Regions from separate parts of the Pseudomonas sp. 1928-m genome, predicted to be linked through region 2. Evidence: predicted binding sites of a transcription regulator. Region 2 holds the regulator's gene; the other holds the start of a gene.

Region 1 (9,708 bases), on a different contig from region 2:
CCAGATGCGGCACCAGCGCCTCGAATCGCTCGCAGCTGCGCGCCTCGATAAACGCACCGACCACCAGGGTATCCACCAGTTTGTGCGGCTCGTGGGTACGCACCACCTTGCGCAGACCCGAGGCGTAGCGCGCCGCCGATACCGGGCGCAGGCCGATCTTGCGGCGCTTCATGATGCGCAGCACCTGCTCATGGTGCACCAGCTCCTCACGGGCCAGGCGCGACATGGCGTTGAGCAAATCAACATAGGTGCTGTACTTGGCCATCAGGCTCAGGGCCGTGCTGGCAGCCTTGAACTCGCAGTTCTTATGATCAATCAGCAGGGTCTGTTGATCAGCCAGGGCCGCAGTGATCCAGGCATCCGGCGTGCGGCAGCCGAGAAACTCGTGGATTTCCGGCAGGTTCATCGGCGCACACTCAACATCGGGCTATAACCGGAGTGAAGAGTGGCGCAACGCAGCAAATGATCGATTTCGGCTAACAGATACATAAATTCACAAAAATGGGCGGGCTTGAGTGGTGCGGCTGCAGGGCCGCCATTATACGAATGAACACGCGAACAGCCACTCGATTGACGCCGGTCAAGCACCAAGCCAGTGGCAGCGATCTATAGTGATAAACAGTACAACCGACTGCACATGGAGATGATCATGCAAGCTATTCGCAGCATTCTGGTGGTGATGGAGCCCAATCACACGGAAGACCTGGCCCTCAAACGCGCCAAACTGATTGCCGGCGTCACCCAATCGCACCTGCACCTGCTGGTCTGCGACAGGAAAAGTGATCACACCGGCTACCTGCGCGATCTTACCGGCTTGCTCAACAGCGAAGGGTTCAGCACCTCCAGCCAACAGGCCTGGGATGAAAATCAACACCAGACCATCATCAACGTGCAACAGGCCGAAGGCTGCGGCCTGGTGGTCAAGCAGCACTTCCCCGACAACCCACTGAAAAAAGCCCTGCTCACCCCCGATGACTGGAAACTTCTGCGCTACTGCCCGGCGCCGGTGCTGATGGTAAAAACCGAAAAATCCTGGGCGGGCACCGCCATCCTCGCGGCGGTTGATGTAGGTAATGCCGACAGCGAGCACCGCACCCTGCACACCAGTATCGTCAGCCATGGCTTTGATATTGCCGCCCTGGCCAAGGCCGAACTGCATGTGATCAGCGCTCACCCGGCGCCGATGCTTTCGGCTGCCGATCCGACCTTCCAGCTCAAGGAAACCATCGAGGCGCGCTACCGCGAGCAATGCAAGGCCTTCCAGGCTGAATACGAGATCAGCGATGAGCGCCTGCATATCGCCGAAGGCCCGGCCGACGTGCTGATCCCTCAGGCTGCGCACCGGCTCAATGCTGGCGTGACGGTGATCGGCACCGTGGCGCGCACCGGGATTTCTGGCGCACTGATCGGCAATACCGCCGAGGTGATTCTCGACTCGCTGGAAAGCGACATTCTGGTACTCAAGCCGGATGACATCATCGCCCATCTGGAAGAACTGGTCGCCCAGCGCTAACCCGACTGCCGCGCAACAAAAAGCCGCCTGGATAGGCGGCTTTTCATTTGCAAGATGGCTTCAGACTCTTATCTCAAGCCCTTCAAGCAGAAAGCGCGGCGCGATATAGCGCTCGTAGTGCGCTTCGGACAGCAGAAAGAATTCGCGATCAATCGCATCGCGCAATTCCGGCAGGCCCCAGTCGCGAAACTCCGGCAACAGCACCATGCCATAGGCATTCAGCTGACTGATCACCCGCGCGCCACGGGCAATCAGCTGATAGGCCCAGCAATACGGCGATTGCTGCGGCACAAAGCGGATCTTGCGCTGTTCCAGCTGCATGCGCAGGCGATCGGCATCGAAAACTTCCAACTTAGCGGCCATCACCTGCACCAACAGCACCTCCAGGCGCAGCCATACGGCGCGTTTTTCCTCGTCGTTATAGCCGTTCCAGTTGATCACCTCATGGTGGAAGCGCTTGCAGCCACGGCAGACCAAATCGCCGTAAACCGTGGAGCACAGGCCGACACAAGGGGTTTTGATACGTTGGTTGGACATAACGAAAGGCATGGGTACTGGCGGACAGGCTGGCATCTTAGCCCTTTGTCTAAGGCAGATCACCCCTATATAAGCGGGGCCTTTGGCTTAACTTATTCAAAGCTTTCCAGTAGAATCGGCCGGCCTTTTAGAGGCAGCAACGTCCGTTGGAAGCTGTTTTCAAAGCGTCACGAGCACAGTCAATCCTGCAGGTTCGATGTTGGTGCCGACCCTTGAGCCACCCTTCAAGTGTCTGCACCAGCCCTCATCCAGCCCGTCCTGCCGGCGTAAAACTTTGAAAACAGCTTCTGCAAGAAAGCAGCGCAACCTCGGCTGAGCGGCCCATAAAGCCACGAAGCGCCTGGTTTGTTGCTTTCTGGATCGCGTCCCGGACAACCCTTTGGGACCACTGATGAGGGTAATAACTGTGCTTGAAGCCTATCGCAAACATGTAGCAGAGCGTGCCGCTCAGGGTATCGTGCCCCAGCCGCTGAACGCCGAACAAACCGCAGGCCTGATCGAGCTGCTGAAAAACCCGCCAGCCGGCGAAGAAGCTTTTCTGCTCGACCTGATCACCAACCGCGTGCCGCCAGGCGTCGACGAAGCCGCCTACGTTAAGGCCGGTTTCCTCTCTGCCCTTGCCAAAGGCGAAGTCACTTCCCCACTGATCAGCAAGCAACACGCTGTTGAACTGCTCGGCACCATGCAGGGCGGCTACAACATTGCCACCCTGGTTGAGCTGCTCGACGACAGCGAACTGGCTGCCGTGACTGCCGAGCAACTGAAGCACACCCTGCTGATGTTCGACGCTTTCCACGACGTCGCTGAAAAAGCTAAGAACGGCAACGTTCACGCCAAAGGCGTACTGCAATCCTGGGCTGACGGCGAGTGGTTCAAGAACCGCCCGACTCTGGCCGACAAGATCAGCCTGCGCGTGTTCAAGGTCACCGGCGAAACCAACACCGACGACCTGTCCCCGGCTCCAGACGCCTGGTCGCGTCCGGATATCCCGCTGCACGCCCTGGCCATGTTGAAAATGGCCCGTGACGGCATCGTGCCGGACGAGCAAGGCGTAACCGGCCCGATGAAGCAGATCGAAGCCATGCGCGGCCAAGGCTTCCCAATCGCTTACGTCGGTGACGTAGTCGGTACCGGTTCCTCGCGTAAATCCGCCACCAACTCGGTGCTGTGGTTCTTCGGCGACGACATCCCTAACGTGCCGAACAAGCGCGCTGGTGGTTTCTGCTTCGGCAGCAAGATTGCTCCGATCTTCTACAACACCATGGAAGATGCCGGCGCTCTGCCAATCGAATTCGACGTTTCCAACATGCACATGGGCGACGTGATCGACCTGTACCCGCATGCTGGCAAAGTCTGCAAGCACGGCACCGACGAAGTACTGACCACCTTCGAAATGAAGACCCCAGTACTGCTCGACGAAGTCCGCGCTGGCGGCCGTATTCCGCTGATCATCGGTCGCGGTCTGACCGAGAAAGCGCGCGCCGAACTGGGCCTGGGCCCAACCGACCTGTTCAAGCTGCCTGAGCCACCTGCTGCCAGCACCAAGGGTTTCACCCTGGCGCAGAAGATGGTCGGCAAGGCGTGCGGCCTGCCAGAAGGCAAAGGCGTGCGTCCAGGCACCTACTGCGAACCGAAGATGACCACCGTCGGCTCCCAGGACACCACTGGCCCGATGACCCGCGACGAGCTGAAAGACCTGGCTTGCCTGGGCTTCTCCGCTGACCTGGTGATGCAGTCGTTCTGCCACACCGCGGCTTATCCGAAGCCAATCGACGTCACCACCCACCACACCCTGCCGGATTTCATCCGCACCCGTGGCGGCGTGTCCCTGCGTCCTGGCGACGGCATCATCCACAGCTGGCTGAACCGCATGCTGCTGCCGGATACCGTCGGCACCGGTGGCGACTCGCACACCCGTTTCCCAATCGGCATTTCCTTCCCGGCCGGTTCTGGCCTGGTTGCCTTCGCCGCTGCCACTGGCGTAATGCCGCTGGATATGCCGGAGTCGGTACTGGTGCGCTTCAAGGGCAAACTGCAACCGGGCATCACCCTGCGTGACCTGGTGCATGCCATCCCTTACGTGGCCATCCAGAAAGGCCTGCTGACCGTCGAGAAGAAAGGCAAGAAGAACATCTTCTCCGGCCGCATCCTCGAGATCGAAGGGCTGGACGAGCTGACCGTTGAGCAGGCTTTCGAGCTGTCCGACGCCTCGGCCGAGCGTTCCGCCGCTGGTTGCACCATCAAGCTGCCGGAAAAGGCCATCGCCGAGTACCTGCGTTCGAACATCACCCTGCTGCGCTGGATGATCAGCGAAGGCTACGGCGATGCCCGCACCATGGAACGTCGCGCTCAAGCGATGGAAGCCTGGCTGGCCGATCCGAAGCTGATGGAAGCCGACAAGGACGCCGAGTACGCCGAAATCATCGAAATCGACCTGGCCGAGATCAACGAGCCGGTTCTCTGCGCACCGAACGATCCAGACGACGCTCGTCTGCTGTCCAGCGTTCAGGGCGAGAAGATCGACGAAGTGTTTATCGGTTCGTGCATGACCAACATCGGTCACTTCCGCGCGGCTGGTAAGTTGCTGGAAAAAGTCGAAGGCACCCTGCCGACTCGTCTGTGGCTGTCGCCGCCGACCAAGATGGACCAGCATCAACTGACCGAAGAAGGCTACTACGGCATCTACGGCAAAGCCGGCGCGCGCATGGAAATGCCGGGCTGCTCGCTGTGCATGGGTAACCAGGCACGCGTTGAGGCGAACTCCACCGTGGTGTCGACCTCCACCCGTAACTTCCCCAACCGTCTGGGCGATGGTGCCAACGTCTACCTGGCCTCGGCCGAGCTGGCGGCTGTTGCGGCCATCACCGGCAAGCTGCCGACTGTTGAGGAATACATGGTCTACGCGAAGAAAATCGACACCATGGCAGCGGACGTTTACCGCTACCTGAGTTTCGACCAGATCGCCGAGTTCCGTGAAGCTGCTGCAAACGCCCAGATCCCTGCTGTTCAGGTCTAAGCGTTACCCGCAACAAGAAAGCCCCGCCTAGTGCGGGGCTTTTTCTTTTCCGTCGTACTAGCTCGCAGACAGATGGCATATACCTTGCTCTGGCTTAAGCCATCAGGCCTTTCCAACGGCGGAAATGGCTGAAATAGACAATGGTGTCGTTCTGATCGCAGACTGAAGTCGGCGTTTGGTACGGCACCTTTTTGTGTGGGCACAGGAAACGCACCATGAATGAGCACGACATCAGCCGCAGCGATACGCCGGAAAAACCGGTACTGAATATCGGCTTTATGGCCCTCACAGACGCTGCATCGGTCATCGTGGCCGCCACCCAGGGCTTCGCTGAGAAGCATGGACTGACCCTCAACCTGCAGCGCCAGGCCTCCTGGGCCACCTTGCGCGACAAACTGCTGAGCGGTGAGCTGGACGCCGCCCATAGCCTCTACGGGCTGATTTATGGCGTGCAGCTCGGCCTGGGCGGTGCGCCAGCCACCGATATGGCGGTGCTGATGGGCCTGAACCAGAACGGCCAGAGCATCAACCTGTCGCCCGCCTTGCAAGCCGCAGGCGTGAGCACTGGCAGCGCATTGGCGCAGCGTGCGCACCAGTCTGGCGCAAAACTGACTTTCGCCCAGACCTTCCCCACCGGCACCCACGCCATGTGGCTGAATTACTGGCTGGCCAGCCAGGGCATTCACCCGCTGAGCGATGTCGACAGCGTTGTAGTGCCACCACCGCAGATGCTCGCCCACCTCAAGGCCCGGCGTATCGACGGCTTCTGCGTCGGCGAGCCCTGGAGCGCCCAGGCAGTGGATGAACAGATGGGCTGCACCCTGACCACCAGCCAGGCGATCTGGCCCGATCACCCGGAGAAAGTCCTGGGCTGCACCCGTGAATTTGCCGAACAGCACCCCAACAGCGCTCGCGCTTTGATCATGGCGGTGCTGGAGGCCAGCCGGTTTATCGATGAGAGCGAAGAAAACCAGCGCAGCACCGCGCAACTGCTCAGCGGCAGCGAGTATGTCGACGCGCCGCTGTCGGCCATCCAGCCGCGCTTTCTCGGCCAGTATCAGGACGGCCTCGGCCACGCGTGGCAGGACGCCCATCCGCTGCGGTTTCACGCGGGCGGCGCGGTCAACCAGCCCTACCTATCCGACGGCATGTGGTTTATGACCCAGTTCCGCCGCTGGGGCCTGCTGCGCGAAGACCCAGACTACCTGGCTATTGCCCGCCAGGTGCAGCAACTCGACCTCTACCGTCAGGCCGCCTTGGCCCTCGGCATCGCCGTACCCAGCGAGATGCGCAGCAGCCAGTTGCTTGATGGACAGATCTGGGATGGCAGCGACCCGGCCGGTTACGCGCGCAGTTTTTCCCTGCATGCCCTGGCCGATGCGCCCCTCAGCGCCCAACAGGAGAGCCGCTAACATGCTGCGCATCCTGCTGATCAACGACACCGCAAAGAAGGTCGGCCGCCTGAAAACCGCCCTGACCGAGGCCGGTTTCGAGGTAATCGACGAATCCGGATTGACCATCGACTTGCCGGAGCGGGTCGAGGCGGTACGCCCCGATGTAATCCTGATCGACACCGAATCGCCGAGCCGCGACGTGATGGAACAGGTGGTGCTGGTCAGCCGCGATCAGCCGCGGCCGATTGTCATGTTCACCGACGAGCACGACCCCGGCGTGATGCGTCAGGCGATTCAGAGCGGCGTCAGTGCCTATATCGTCGAAGGCATTCACGCCCAGCGCCTGCAGCCGATTCTCGACGTGGCCATGGCCCGCTTCGAGAGCGACCAGGCCCTGCGTGCACAACTGCAGGCACGCGATGCCCAGCTGGCCGAGCGCAAGCGCATCGAATTGGCCAAGGGCCTGCTGATGAAGATGAAAAGCTGCGACGAGGAACAGGCCTACACCCTGATGCGTCGTCAGGCCATGAGCCGTCAGCAGAAGCTCGCGCAGGTGGCCGAACAGATCATCGCCATGCACGACATGCTCGGCGGCTAACCACCGCGCCTGTAGCCCGGATGCAATCCGGGGATTGCGCCCCCGGATTGCATCCGGGCTACGACCTACCAACCTACGGCTGTACTGCCGAGTTTCACGGCAACTGCTCTAGACAGGACCACTGCGCCCCGCTTATCTTCGCCGCCTGGCCAGCGCACTGGCCAACGTCGCTCGGACGGTTCCGGGCGCTTACGTATCCGAGGAAAGCATGGCTGACCAAGCTTCGCGCCGCTTTGCGCGCATTGATCGACTCCCCCCCTACGTTTTCAATATCACCGCCGAGCTGAAGATGGCCGCGCGTCGCCGTGGCGAAGACATTATCGACTTCAGTATGGGCAACCCGGATGGCCCCACCCCGCCGCATATCGTCGAGAAGCTGGTGCAGGTCGCCCAGCGTGAAGACACCCACGGCTACTCCACCTCACGCGGCATTCCGCGCCTGCGCCGCGCCATTTCGCGCTGGTACAAGGACCGCTACGAGGTCGAGATTGATCCGGAAAGCGAAGCCATCGTCACCATCGGCTCCAAGGAAGGTCTGGCGCACTTGATGCTGGCCACCCTGGACCATGGCGACACCGTACTGGTGCCCAACCCCAGCTACCCGATTCATATCTACGGCGCGGTGATCGCCGGCGCCCAAGTGCGTTCGGTGCCGCTGATTCCCGGCGTGGACTTTTTCGCCGAGCTGGAGCGGGCAATTCGCGAGTCGATCCCCAAGCCGAAAATGATGATCCTCGGCTTCCCCTCCAACCCCACCGCGCAGTGCGTGGAGCTGGACTTCTTCGAGCGCGTGGTGGCCCTGGCCAAGCAATACGATGTGCTGGTGATTCACGACCTGGCCTACGCCGATATCGTCTATGACGGCTGGAAAGCCCCGTCGATCATGCAGGTGCCCGGCGCCAAGGATATCGCGGTGGAGTTCTTCACCCTGTCCAAGAGTTACAACATGGCCGGCTGGCGAATCGGCTTTATGGTCGGCAACAAAGAGCTGGTCAGCGCCCTGGCACGGATCAAGAGCTACCACGACTACGGCACCTTTACCCCTCTGCAGGTGGCGGCGATTGCCGCGCTGGAAGGTGATCAGCAATGCGTGCGCGATATCGCCGAGCAATACCGCCAACGCCGCAATCTGCTGGTTAAAGGCCTGCACGAGCTGGGCTGGATGGTCGAAAACCCGAAAGCCTCGATGTATGTCTGGGCGAAGATTCCCGAGCAGTACGCCGCACTCGGCTCGTTGGAATTCGCCAAGAAGCTGCTGCTGGAGGCCAAGGTCTGCGTCTCCCCGGGCATTGGCTTCGGCGACTACGGCGATGACCATGTGCGCTTTGCCCTGATCGAAAACCAGGATCGCACCCGTCAGGCGATTCGCGGGATCAAAACGATGTTCCGCGCCGATGGCCTGTTACCCGGCAAGAAGGCCAAGGCCGACGAGTAAACAAACAGAGGGCACCTTAGGGTGCCCTCTTTAGTTTCAGCCGGAGTAATCCAACACCGTCCAAACCCGGGTAAGACCATCAGCAATTACGCAGCCGCTCTGCCCCAGTTGATTATTGCTGTGCAGCGACATCAGGTTGGTCATGCCATCCGCCGCATCCGAGCGCTCGCTCAGCCACTGCACACGGCCGCAATTGGCCGTTTCGATCACATAACTGGCTGCCACGGCAGAATCCTCGCTCGGCAATCTGATCACATCCACCACCGTGCCTTGCTCTTCCACGCGTTTGCCGTCAGATACCAGCACCGCCCAAGCCTGCCCGTTCTCGATCACCAGGTAGGTGCCATTGACCCTCGGTTGATCAAGCTGCGGTTGCGCACAACCGGCCATAAGACCCAACAGCACAATTGTCATCAGCATCTGTTGCATTGTTAGTGACTCCTCTGCAGTGCCTGTGGCCATTGGCTTTGCGGGCAGATGGCGCGAGTGATCGAGTAGGTGCCGGTTAGGGCCTTGGGCTTACTATTATCGAATACTGTTTATTTGTACAGTATTTTTCGATTACCCTTGGTCATGCCATCCAGCCAACCGTTCAGCCCGGCTAACGGGCCCATACAAGGCGTTAACAGGAGTACCCAGATGCTCGACGTACTGCAGCTGAAACACAGCGTAAACCGCATGCACCTGGACAAAGTCCGGGCCACCGTCAATGAATTGCAGCTTGAAGGCATCGTTACCGAGGGCAAGACGCCGTTTTCCCGGGTGCACTTCAACACCTGTTTTGCCGAGATCGAAGCTTTGCTGCAGCGCGCCGGCTATCACCGTCAGCTGGATGTGGTCGGCTATCAGGGCCTGGCCTATGCCATGTTCGACCCCTCACGCTGGGAGGCGGTGGAGGTGCTGCGCTGGCTCAAGGAGTTTGTCGAGGAAGCCCAGGGCAAAACGCTGTCGCGCTAGGCCACTGACACGCATCAACACCTGGACTCGCCCAGCACCAAGGCGAAGCAAAAGCGCTCAACCGCAGTTCGGCCATGCACAGCATTGGCTCAATAAGCTGGCTGAGAGCGCTGCTGATCTGCGGCATGGCGCACTGCTACGGCAAGAAAACTCTGCTCTAGCCAACATTCAATACTGCGCTTAAGCCTATGATTTATAGCGCTTAAGCCTGCCAACCTAAGGCTCGTTCGAGCCGTCTTCAGCGCGCCACGACAGCGG
Region 2 (9,708 bases):
GCATTCTGGTAGCCGCTAACGACGGCAGCCTGGGCGCGGATATTCGCCCGCTGGTGCGCTTCAATGTCAGCGTGATCGTCGAGCAGAACGGTCGCCGCGAACGCGGCAGCCATGGCGGCGGCGGACGTACCGATTACCGCTACTTCCTTGAGCAGACCAGCAATAACGAAGAACGCGCCATGGGCTATGCCCGTGAGGCCCTGCGCCAGGCCCTGGTCAACCTCGAGGCGATTCCGGCACCGGCAGGCACTATGGCCGTGGTGATGGGCGCAGGCTGGTCGGGCGTGCTGCTGCATGAAGCAGTCGGCCATGGCCTGGAAGGCGACTTCAATCGCAAGGGCAGTTCGGCCTACAGCGGCCGTATGGGCGAGCAGGTGGCCTCCAGCCTGTGCACCATCGTCGATGACGGCACCCTGGCCGAGCGCCGCGGCTCCCTGAGCATGGACGATGAAGGCACGCAGACCCAGTGCACCACGCTGATCGAGAACGGTGTGCTCAAGGGTTATATGCAGGACAAGCTCAACGCTCGCCTGATGGGCGTGGCCTGCACCGGCAATGGTCGCCGTGAGTCCTACGCGCACCTGCCGATGCCGCGCATGACCAACACCTACATGCTGGCCGGCGAGAGCGATCCGGAAGAAATCATCCGTTCGGTGAAGAAGGGCATCTACTGCGCCAACCTCGGCGGCGGTCAGGTGGATATCACCAGCGGCAAGTTCGTGTTTTCCACCAGCGAGGCTTACCTGATCGAGGACGGCAAGATCACCGCCCCGGTCAAAGGCGCGACTCTGATCGGCAATGGCCCGGAAGCCATGAGCAAGGTTTCGATGGTCGGTAACGACCTGGCGTTGGACAGCGGCGTCGGTACCTGCGGCAAGGACGGTCAGTCGGTGCCGGTTGGCGTGGGCCAGCCGACGCTGAAGATCGATGCGATTACGGTGGGCGGTACGGGTAGCTAAAAAGCGTCGATTGGGTTGAGCATTGCGCAGCCCAATCGATGTGCTGGTCTAGCGCAAGCCGCGCTGGCTTTCGTCCAGTTCGCGGATGTATTTGAAGATTTTGCGTGACGCGGCAGGCGCTTTGTTCTGCGCCAGTTCGTGCTGGCCCTGACGGATCAGCTGACGCAGGTGCTGGCGGTCGGCGTCGGGGTATTCGCCGACAAATTTTTCCAGGGTGTCGTCGTCGCCGTTGAGCAAACGGTCACGCCAGCGCTCCAGATTATGAAAGCGTTCGTTGTACTGGCGGGTGGAGGCATCCAGCTGGTCGAGCAGGGTCAGGATGGCGGGGATGTCCTGATCGCGCATCAAGCGGCCGATAAACTGCACATGGCGCTTCTTCGCGGCATTGGCAGTGTGCTTGGGCGCTTCGGCCAGCGCGCGGCGCAGCTCGTCGGTCAGCGGCAGCTTGTTCAGCAGATCGAGTTTCAGGGTAGTCAGGCGTTGCCCCAGATCTTGTAGCGCATGAAACTCGCGCTTGACCTGGGTTTTGCTCTTCTCGCCGGAGAAGTCGTCAAGGTATTCAGACATGGTGGCGGTCCAGTGGAAAACGCCGACATGATAGCAGCAAGTTTCCAGCTGTAAGCGTCTGGCCTGTGTGGCCGCGTTTGCCGCTTATCGTTCAGGAGTTCTTATGAGTGCAGTAGACATCGTCGGCCCCCAGGCTGTGCCGCATTTGCAGGCGCAGGTGGAGCAGATTATTGCCGAGGCCAGAAAACAGGGTGCGAGTGCCTGCGAGGTGGCCGTATCGGTGGAGCAGGGCTTGTCCACCACAGTGCGACAAGGTGAAGTGGAAACGGTCGAATTTAATCGCGACCAGGGTTTCGGTATCACCCTGTATGTCGGTCAGCGCAAAGGCTCGGCCAGCACCTCGGCCAGCGGCGAAGCGGCGATTCGCGAAACCGTCGCGGCGGCCCTGGCGATTGCTAAGCATGCCTCTGAAGACGAATGCGCTGGCTTGGCCGATGCCGCGCTGATGGCCCGCGAGCTGCCGCAGCTGGATCTCTACCACGCCTGGTCGATTACTCCGGAGCAGGCCATCGAGCAGGCCTTGAGCTGCGAGGCCGCGGCCTTTGCCGCAGACCAGCGGATCAAGAACGCCGACGGCACGACGCTGAATACCCACCAGGGCTGCCGGGTTTATGGCAACAGCCATGGCTTTGTCAGCGGCTATGCCAGCACGCGGCACAGCCTGAGTTGCGTGATGATCGCCGAAGACGGCGGGCAGATGCAGCGCGACTACTGGTACGACGTTAATCGCCAGGGCGAGTTGTTGGCTGAGGCTGGCGGCATTGGCCGCCGCGCTGCCGAGCGTGCGGTAAGCCGTTTGGGTGCGCGCCCGGTGCCGACCTGCGAAGTGCCGGTGCTGTTTGCTGCCGAGTTGGCCACTGGTTTGTTTGGCAGCTTTCTGGCCGCGATCTCCGGCGGCAACCTGTACCGCAAGTCATCCTTTCTCGAAGGTTCTTTGGGCCAACAGCTGTTCCCCGAGTGGCTGAAAATCGATGAGCGTCCGCATATTCCCCGTGCGCTGGGCAGTGCGGCTTTCGATGGTGACGGTCTGGCGACCTATGCCAAGTCCTTCGTCGAGCGCGGCGAGTTGCTGTCCTATGTGCTTGGCACCTACTCCGGACGCAAGCTGGGCATGCCCAGCACCGCCAACTCCGGCGGCGTGCATAACCTGTTTGTCAGCCATGGCGATGAAGACCAGAAGGCGCTGCTCAAGCGTATGGGCCGCGGCCTGTTGGTGACCGAGCTGATGGGGCAAGGGCTGAATATGGTCACCGGCGACTATTCACGGGGCGCCGGTGGTTACTGGGTGGAGAATGGCGAAATCCAGTTCCCGGTGCAGGAAGTGACCATCGCCGGCAATATGCGCGACATGTTCAAGCAAATTGTTGCGGTGGGTAATGATCTGGAGCTGCGTAGCAATATCCGCACCGGTTCGGTGCTGATCGAGCGTATGACGGTGGCCGGTAGCTGATTCCGCTTGTATGAAAAAGGGCTGTCGCGTAAGCGTTCAGCCCCTTTTTATTGCCTGCCATCCATGGCGGCAACCCTACGGGCCGTCGCTACGCGACGTTAAAAATGTCTCCCGGACATTTTTTATTGCCTGCGGTTTTACTCACCTTCATCGAAGTAGTTGTTGATCAGCTCGCTTAGGGCCTGCAGCGCTTCGGCGTCCTGCTCGCCTTCGGTGTACAGATGCACTGGCGTGCCTTTGCCGGCGGCGAGCATCATCACCGCCATAATGCTTTTGCCATCGACCAGGCTTTCCGGTGTGCGGCCGACCTTGACCTGGCAAGGAAAACGCCCGGCGACGCCGACAAACTTGGCCGCCGCGCGGGCGTGCAGGCCAAGCTTGTTGATAATGGTGATTTCGCTGGCGGGCATCGCGGCAATTCCTTAACTGAGGTCGCGGTGGCGAATCTGAACGTTTTTCAGGATGGGCTTGAGGGTTTCACCCAGGCGGTTGGCCAGGTACACCGAACGGTGGTGGCCGCCGGTACAGCCAATCGCCACCGTGACGTAGGCGCGGTTGCTGGCGGCAAAGCGCGGCAGCCATTTGGTCAGGTAGGCGAGGATGTCCTGGTACATGTCTTCAACATCGGCCTGGGCCGAGAGGTAGTCGACTACCGGCTGGTCGAGCCCGGAGAAGTCGCGCAAGTCCGGCTTCCAGTACGGGTTGGGCAGGCAGCGAACATCGAATACCAGGTCGGCATCTACTGGCATGCCGCGCTTGAAGCCAAAGGACTCCAGCAGAAACGCAGTGCCAGGCTCGGGCTGATTGAGCAGGCGCAGCTTGAGGCTGTCGCGCAGCTGATACAGATTGAGGTGGGTGGTGTCGATTTTCAGGTCGGCGAGGTCGATGATTGGCCCGAGTAGCAGGCTTTCATCGGCAATGGCTTCGGCCAGCGAACGGCTCTCGTTGGTCAGCGGATGGCGTCGGCGGGTTTCCGAGAAGCGCTTGAGCAGGGTTTCTTCGTCGGCATCCAGGTAGATCACATCGCACTTGATATGCCGCGCGCGAACTTCTTCAAGCAGCTCAGGGAAGCGCTTGAGATGGCTCGGCAGGTTGCGCGCATCAATCGACACTGCGACCTGAGGATGCAGCAGTTCGGTGTGCAGCAGAGCGCGCTCGGCCAGTTCAGGTAGCAGGCCGGCAGGCAGGTTGTCGATGCAGTAGAAGCCATTGTCCTCAAGTACATCGAGGGCGGTGCTCTTCCCGGAGCCGGAGCGACCGCTAACGATGATCAGGCGCATGCTCAGGCTCGGTTGAGTTGGCTTTGTACGTCCACGACCACCTGATACAGGGCTTCGCTGCTCTCGGCCTGGCGCAGGCTGGCGCGTACGTCGCTGCGGTCGAGCATGCTGGCGATCTGCCGGAGCAGTTCCAAGTGAGCGTCGGTGGCAGCTTCGGGCACCAGCAGGACAAACAACAGGTCCACTGGCGCGCCGTCGATGGCGTCGAAGTCTACGGCAGAGTTCAGGCGCAGCAAGGCGCTGATCGGCGCGGTACAACCGGGCAGGCGACAGTGCGGAATGGCAATACCATTACCGAAACCGGTCGAGCCGAGTTTTTCCCGGGCAATCAGGCTTTCGAAGATGTCTTGGCCATCCAGGTCAGGCAGCTCGCGCGCCACCAGGTTGGCAATCTGTTCGAGGACACGTTTTTTGCTGCCGCCCGGCACGTTCACTAAAGAACGGCCGGGGGTCAGGATAGTTTCAAGTCGGATCATAGGAGATAGACGATGTCAGCGGGCCATAGCGCCCTGTTGACGTTCGAGCTGTTTTTCCTTGTGTTTGATGAGTTGTCGGTCGAGTTTATCAGTCAGTAAATCGATGGCTGCATACATGTCTTCATGTTCGGCATTGGCGACGACTTCGCCGCCGGCAATGTGCAGGGTCGCTTCGATTTTCTGTTTGAGCTTCTCGACCTCCATGGTGACTTGCACGTTGGTAATCTTGTCGAAGTGGCGCTCCAATCGGCCGAGTTTTTCGGCGATGTAGTCGCGTAGGGCGTCGGTCACATCCAGCTGGTGTCCACTGATGTTGACTTGCATACCGCTTTCTCCTTGTTGCCGTGTGTAAGAGGCAGGCGAGAGGCCTGCCGCCGGAACACTGTGGCGTGGAAGACTCTACGGAACGAGCCTGGCACGGTCGCTGATTGCTTGTTGGCAGTATGGCTGCTTTTGCGAAAAGGCGAGGCCGGGGGTGTTCGGTATCGAGTGGTCGTCTTCCTTCTTTGTGCCGCCTTAGATCAATCGTTTGCGCTCACTGGAAGGCGCTATTCCGAGGGATTCACGGTACTTGGCGACCGTGCGGCGAGCGACTTGAATGCCCTGTGCTTCCAGTAAACCAGCGATCTTGCTGTCACTCAACGGCTTTTTCGCATTTTCCGCTGCGACCAGTTTTTTGATGATGGCGCGGATCGCGGTGGACGAGCATTCGCCGCCCTCGGAGGTGCTGACGTGGCTGGAGAAGAAGTATTTCAGCTCGTAAATGCCGCGCGGCGTATGCATGAATTTCTGCGTGGTCACACGCGAGATGGTCGACTCGTGCATGCCTACAGCTTCGGCAATGTCGTGCAGTACCAGCGGCTTCATCGCCTCGTCGCCGTAATCGAGGAAGCCGCGTTGATGCTCGACGATCTGTGTGGCGACCTTCATCAGGGTCTCGTTGCGGCTTTGCAGGCTTTTGATAAACCAGCGCGCTTCCTGCAGCTGGTTGCGCATAAAGGTGTTGTCGGCGCTGGAGTCGGCGCGCTTCACAAAACCGGCGTATTGCGCGTTGACCCGCAGGCGCGGCATGGCTTCCTGGTTCAGCTCTACCAGCCAGCGCTCGTTGTGTTTGCGCACGATCACGTCGGGCACCACGTATTCCGGCTCGCTGGATTCAATCTGCGAGCCGGGGCGCGGGTTGAGGCTCTGGATCAGGTCGATAACCTGGCGCAGCTCGTCTTCCTTGAGCTTCATGCGGCGCATCAGCTGGCTATAGTCGCGGCTACCAAGCAGATCCAGGTAGTCGCTGGCCAGGCGCTGGGCCTCGCTCAGCCACGGGGTTTTCGCCGGCAGCTGACGCAGTTGCAGGAGCAGACACTCGCCCAGGTTGCGCGCGGCGATACCGGTAGGCTCGAACTGCTGGATGCGGTGCAACACGGCTTCGACTTCGTCGAGCTCGATGTCCAGTTCCGGGTCGAAGGCTTCGACCACCTCTTCCAGGGTCTCTTCCAGATAGCCCTGCTGATTGATGCAGTCGATCAGGGTGACCGCAATCAGGCGGTCCTTGTCCGACATCGGGGCCAGGTTGAGTTGCCACAGTAGGTGGCTTTGCAGGCTCTCGCCGCTGGAGGTGCGGGTGGTGAAATCCCACTCGTCGTCATCGTTGCTGCTGCTGGGCAGGCTGCTGGCGCTGGTCTGGTAGATGTCTTCCCAAGCGGTATCGACTGGCAGCTCGTTGGGAATGCGCTCGCCCCAATCGCCTTCTTCCAGGTTGTCCACGGTCTGCGTGGCTTCCTGGTAGTTGGTTTCCTGATAGGGCGCTTCGGGCTGTTCGCTGGGGCTGGCGCTTTCTGCGCCATCGGCCATAGGGTCCGAATTGTCGAAATCATCGCCATCTTCCTGGCGTTCGAGCATCGGGTTGGACTCCAAGGCCTCCTGGATCTCTTGTTGCAGATCCAGGGTCGACAGTTGGAGCAGGCGGATGGCCTGTTGCAGCTGCGGTGTCATCGTCAGCTGCTGGCCCATTCTCAGGACTAGCGATGGTTTCATTGCAGACCTTATTTACCGGCGTCTGTGCGCAATCCACTACAGGGCGTTTTTAAAAAGCGCCACTAGGAAGCAAATTATATGCCTGACTTTAAGGGTTTTGCCTAGCCTTGGCTGCAGTCAGCTTGAGAAAAGCTGTGGTTACAGCCGGAACTCATGCCCCAGGTAAACTTCTTTGACTGTCTGGTTGGCCAGAATAGCCTCGGCGTCACCTTCGGCGATCAGTTGACCATCGCTGACGATATAGGCGGTTTCGCAGATATCCAGGGTCTCGCGCACGTTGTGGTCGGTGATTAATACACCAATGCCCTTGGCTTTGAGGTGGTGGATGATCTGCTTGATGTCGCCCACGGAGATCGGGTCGACACCGGCAAAGGGTTCGTCGAGCAGGATGAACTTGGGGTTGGTCGCCAGGGCGCGGGCAATTTCCACGCGGCGGCGCTCACCACCGGACAGGCTCATGCCGAGGTTGTCGCGGATATGGCTGATATGGAACTCCTGCAACAAGCCCTCAAGCTCTTTGCGGCGTGCAGCGCCGTCGAGGTCTTTGCGGGTTTCCAGGATGGCCATGATGTTGTCGGCCACGCTGAGCTTGCGGAAGATCGAGGCTTCCTGTGGCAGGTAGCCGATGCCGGCGCGGGCACGGCCATGCATGGGCTGATGGCTGACGTCGAGATCATCGATCATCACGCGGCCCTGATCGGCCTGTACCAGGCCAACAATCATATAGAAGCAGGTGGTCTTGCCGGCACCGTTGGGGCCGAGCAAACCGACGATCTGCCCGCTGTCGATGCTTAGGCTGACGTCACGCACGACCTGGCGGCCTTTGTAGCTTTTGGCCAGGTGTTGGGCTTTCAATGTGGCCATTATTACTGCGCCTGCTGGTCGGCTGGTTTGTTCTTCGGCTGGATCACCATGTCGATGCGCGGACGTGGCGCAGTGACATTGGTGCCTGTGGCGCGGCCGGCGTTGACGATCTGGCGCTGGGTGTCATAGACGATTTTCTCGCCTTCGAAGGTGTTGCCTTCCTGAATCACCTTGGCCTGATCGATCAATACCACGCGCTCGTTGGCCATAAAGTACTGGATGGTCAGACCGTAGGCCTTGACGATCTGCTTGTCGGCTGACGGCTTTTGCTCGTAGTAGGCCGGCTTGCCAACCGAGGTAAATACCTCGACATCGCCCTGAGCATTCTGAGTGATGGTCACGGTGTCACCGGTGACCTTCATGGTGCCCTGGGTGATGACGACGTCACCGCGATAAACCGCCACGCCTTGTTTGTCGTCCAGTTCTGCGCTGTCGGCCTGGATGCGGATCGGCTGTTCGCGGTCGGACGGCAATGCCCAGGCGCTGACACTTCCGAGTGCGGCGCTGAGGCTGAGTAGTAGGGGGAGGGTGTTAACGAGCCTCATGCTGACCTCTTACGTTGGACAGCAGGAGCATCCTGCCGTCATTCATGTACGCTTTCATTCCTTTTGCCGTGGTCACCCCATTGGCCGCGTCGATTCTAACGGCTTGCTGGGTCTGCGCATATTCCTTCTCGGGGAATACGGTCAGGCGGCTGGTGGTGAGGATGGTCGGGCGGCCTTTGGCGTCAGTGCGCTCGACGCGCACCTTGTCGATCAGCTCGACCTCAGCGCCGCCCGGCGATACTTCACCGCGCTCGCTGCGGATTTTCCAGGGCAGCTCGGTGCCGCGGAACAGATTCATGTTCGGACTGGTCATCAGGGTGATGTCGCTAGCCTTGATATGTTCGACCTTGTCGGCCTGCAGCTCATAATGCAGCTTGCCATCGGCCTGGTATTGCACGGTATAGGTATTGGTGGCGTAAAAATCGATGGCGTTATCTGTTCCAGCGCTGCGCGCTTGCTGGTTAAAGCTTTCCGGGCTGAGGTTCCAGTAGCCAAGCGCCGCCACCAGCAGGGCGACAAAGGCGAACAGGGCGATATTGAATAACTTGCGGGGCATGGTTGGCCTATAGGTAAGCGGCTTGAGCGGCTTCAAGGGTGCCTTGGGCGTGCATGATCAATTCGCAGAACTCACGGGCGGCGCCTTCGCCACCGCGAGCGCGGGTCACGCCGTGGGCGTGCTGGCGGACAAAGCCGTCGGCGCTGGCAACTGCCATGCCCAGGCCGACACGGCGGATCACCGGCAGATCAGGCAGGTCGTCACCCAGGTAAGCGACCTGTGCATAGTCTAGGCCCAGTTCGCCGAGCAGTTCATCGAGTACCACCAGCTTGTCTTCGCGGCCCTGGTACAGGTGCTGAATCCCCAGGTTCTGCGCACGGCGCTCAACCACGGGGGTTTTGCGGCCGCTGATAATCGCGGTGCGCACGCCAGAGTTGATCAGCATCTTGATGCCGTGGCCGTCGAGGGTGTTGAAGGTCTTGAACTCGCTACCGTCGACGAGGAAGTACAGCTTGCCGTCGGTGAGCACACCGTCGACGTCGAAAATCGCCAGTTTGACGGCCTTGGCGCGTTGCAGTAGGTCGGGGTTGGTCAGGTCAGTGCTCATCACATGACCCCGGCGCGGAGCAGGTCGTGCATGTTTAGCGCGCCAATTGGCAGGTCGTTGTCGTCGATCACCACCAGCGAGCTGATCTTGTGGTCTTCCATGATTTTCAAAGCCTCTGCCGCGAGCATTTCCGCGCGGGCGGTCTTGCCGTGGGCGGTCATTACGTCATCGATAATGGTCTGGCGTACGTCGATGTTGCGGTCCAGGGTGCGGCGCAAATCGCCGTCGGTGAAGATCCCGGCCAGGCGGCCATCGTCCTCGGTCACCACGGTCATGCCCAGGCCTTTCTGGGTCATTTCCAGCAGCGCGTCGCGTAGCGAGGTGCCGCGTTTGACGCGTGGCAGGCTGTCGCCGGCGTGCATGACGTTTTCCACCTTGAGTAGCAGGCGTCGGCCCAATGCACCGCCCGGGTGGGAGAAGGCGAAATCTTCAG

What was found. Region 2 encodes sigma-54, which starts transcription at its own class of promoters, with help from an activator protein. Its sites were predicted from a motif close to ANTGGCATNNANNTTGCTNT; they were not measured.
Region 1: the regulator sigma-54 is predicted to act here: its motif matches at 5,138-5,157, upstream of P3C18_RS14720 (CmpA/NrtA family ABC transporter substrate-binding protein).

Annotation. Positions count from the first base shown of each region.
Region 1 covers NZ_JARIXO010000004.1:192,780-202,487, reverse strand. Annotated here, with positions in the region: gene miaE (tRNA isopentenyl-2-thiomethyl-A-37 hydroxylase MiaE) at 1-406, opposite strand, end outside; gene P3C18_RS14735 (universal stress protein) at 650-1,513, shown strand; gene P3C18_RS14730 (DUF1289 domain-containing protein) at 1,574-2,050, opposite strand; gene acnB (bifunctional aconitate hydratase 2/2-methylisocitrate dehydratase) at 2,457-5,066, shown strand; gene P3C18_RS14720 (CmpA/NrtA family ABC transporter substrate-binding protein) at 5,282-6,478, shown strand; gene P3C18_RS14715 (ANTAR domain-containing response regulator) at 6,480-7,058, shown strand; gene alaC (alanine transaminase) at 7,267-8,493, shown strand; gene P3C18_RS14705 (hypothetical protein) at 8,530-8,922, opposite strand; gene P3C18_RS14700 (transcriptional regulator) at 9,133-9,450, shown strand.
Region 2 covers NZ_JARIXO010000002.1:284,930-294,637, reverse strand. Annotated here, with positions in the region: gene tldD (metalloprotease TldD) at 1-959, shown strand, start outside; gene yjgA (ribosome biogenesis factor YjgA) at 1,008-1,526, opposite strand; gene pmbA (metalloprotease PmbA) at 1,630-2,976, shown strand; gene P3C18_RS10875 (HPr family phosphocarrier protein) at 3,114-3,386, opposite strand; gene rapZ (RNase adapter RapZ) at 3,399-4,256, opposite strand; gene ptsN (PTS IIA-like nitrogen regulatory protein PtsN) at 4,259-4,732, opposite strand; gene raiA (ribosome-associated translation inhibitor RaiA) at 4,748-5,056, opposite strand; gene P3C18_RS10855 (RNA polymerase factor sigma-54) at 5,249-6,763, opposite strand; gene lptB (LPS export ABC transporter ATP-binding protein) at 6,902-7,627, opposite strand; gene lptA (lipopolysaccharide transport periplasmic protein LptA) at 7,630-8,172, opposite strand; gene lptC (LPS export ABC transporter periplasmic protein LptC) at 8,159-8,728, opposite strand; gene P3C18_RS10835 (HAD family hydrolase) at 8,736-9,275, opposite strand; gene P3C18_RS10830 (KpsF/GutQ family sugar-phosphate isomerase) at 9,275-9,708, opposite strand, start outside.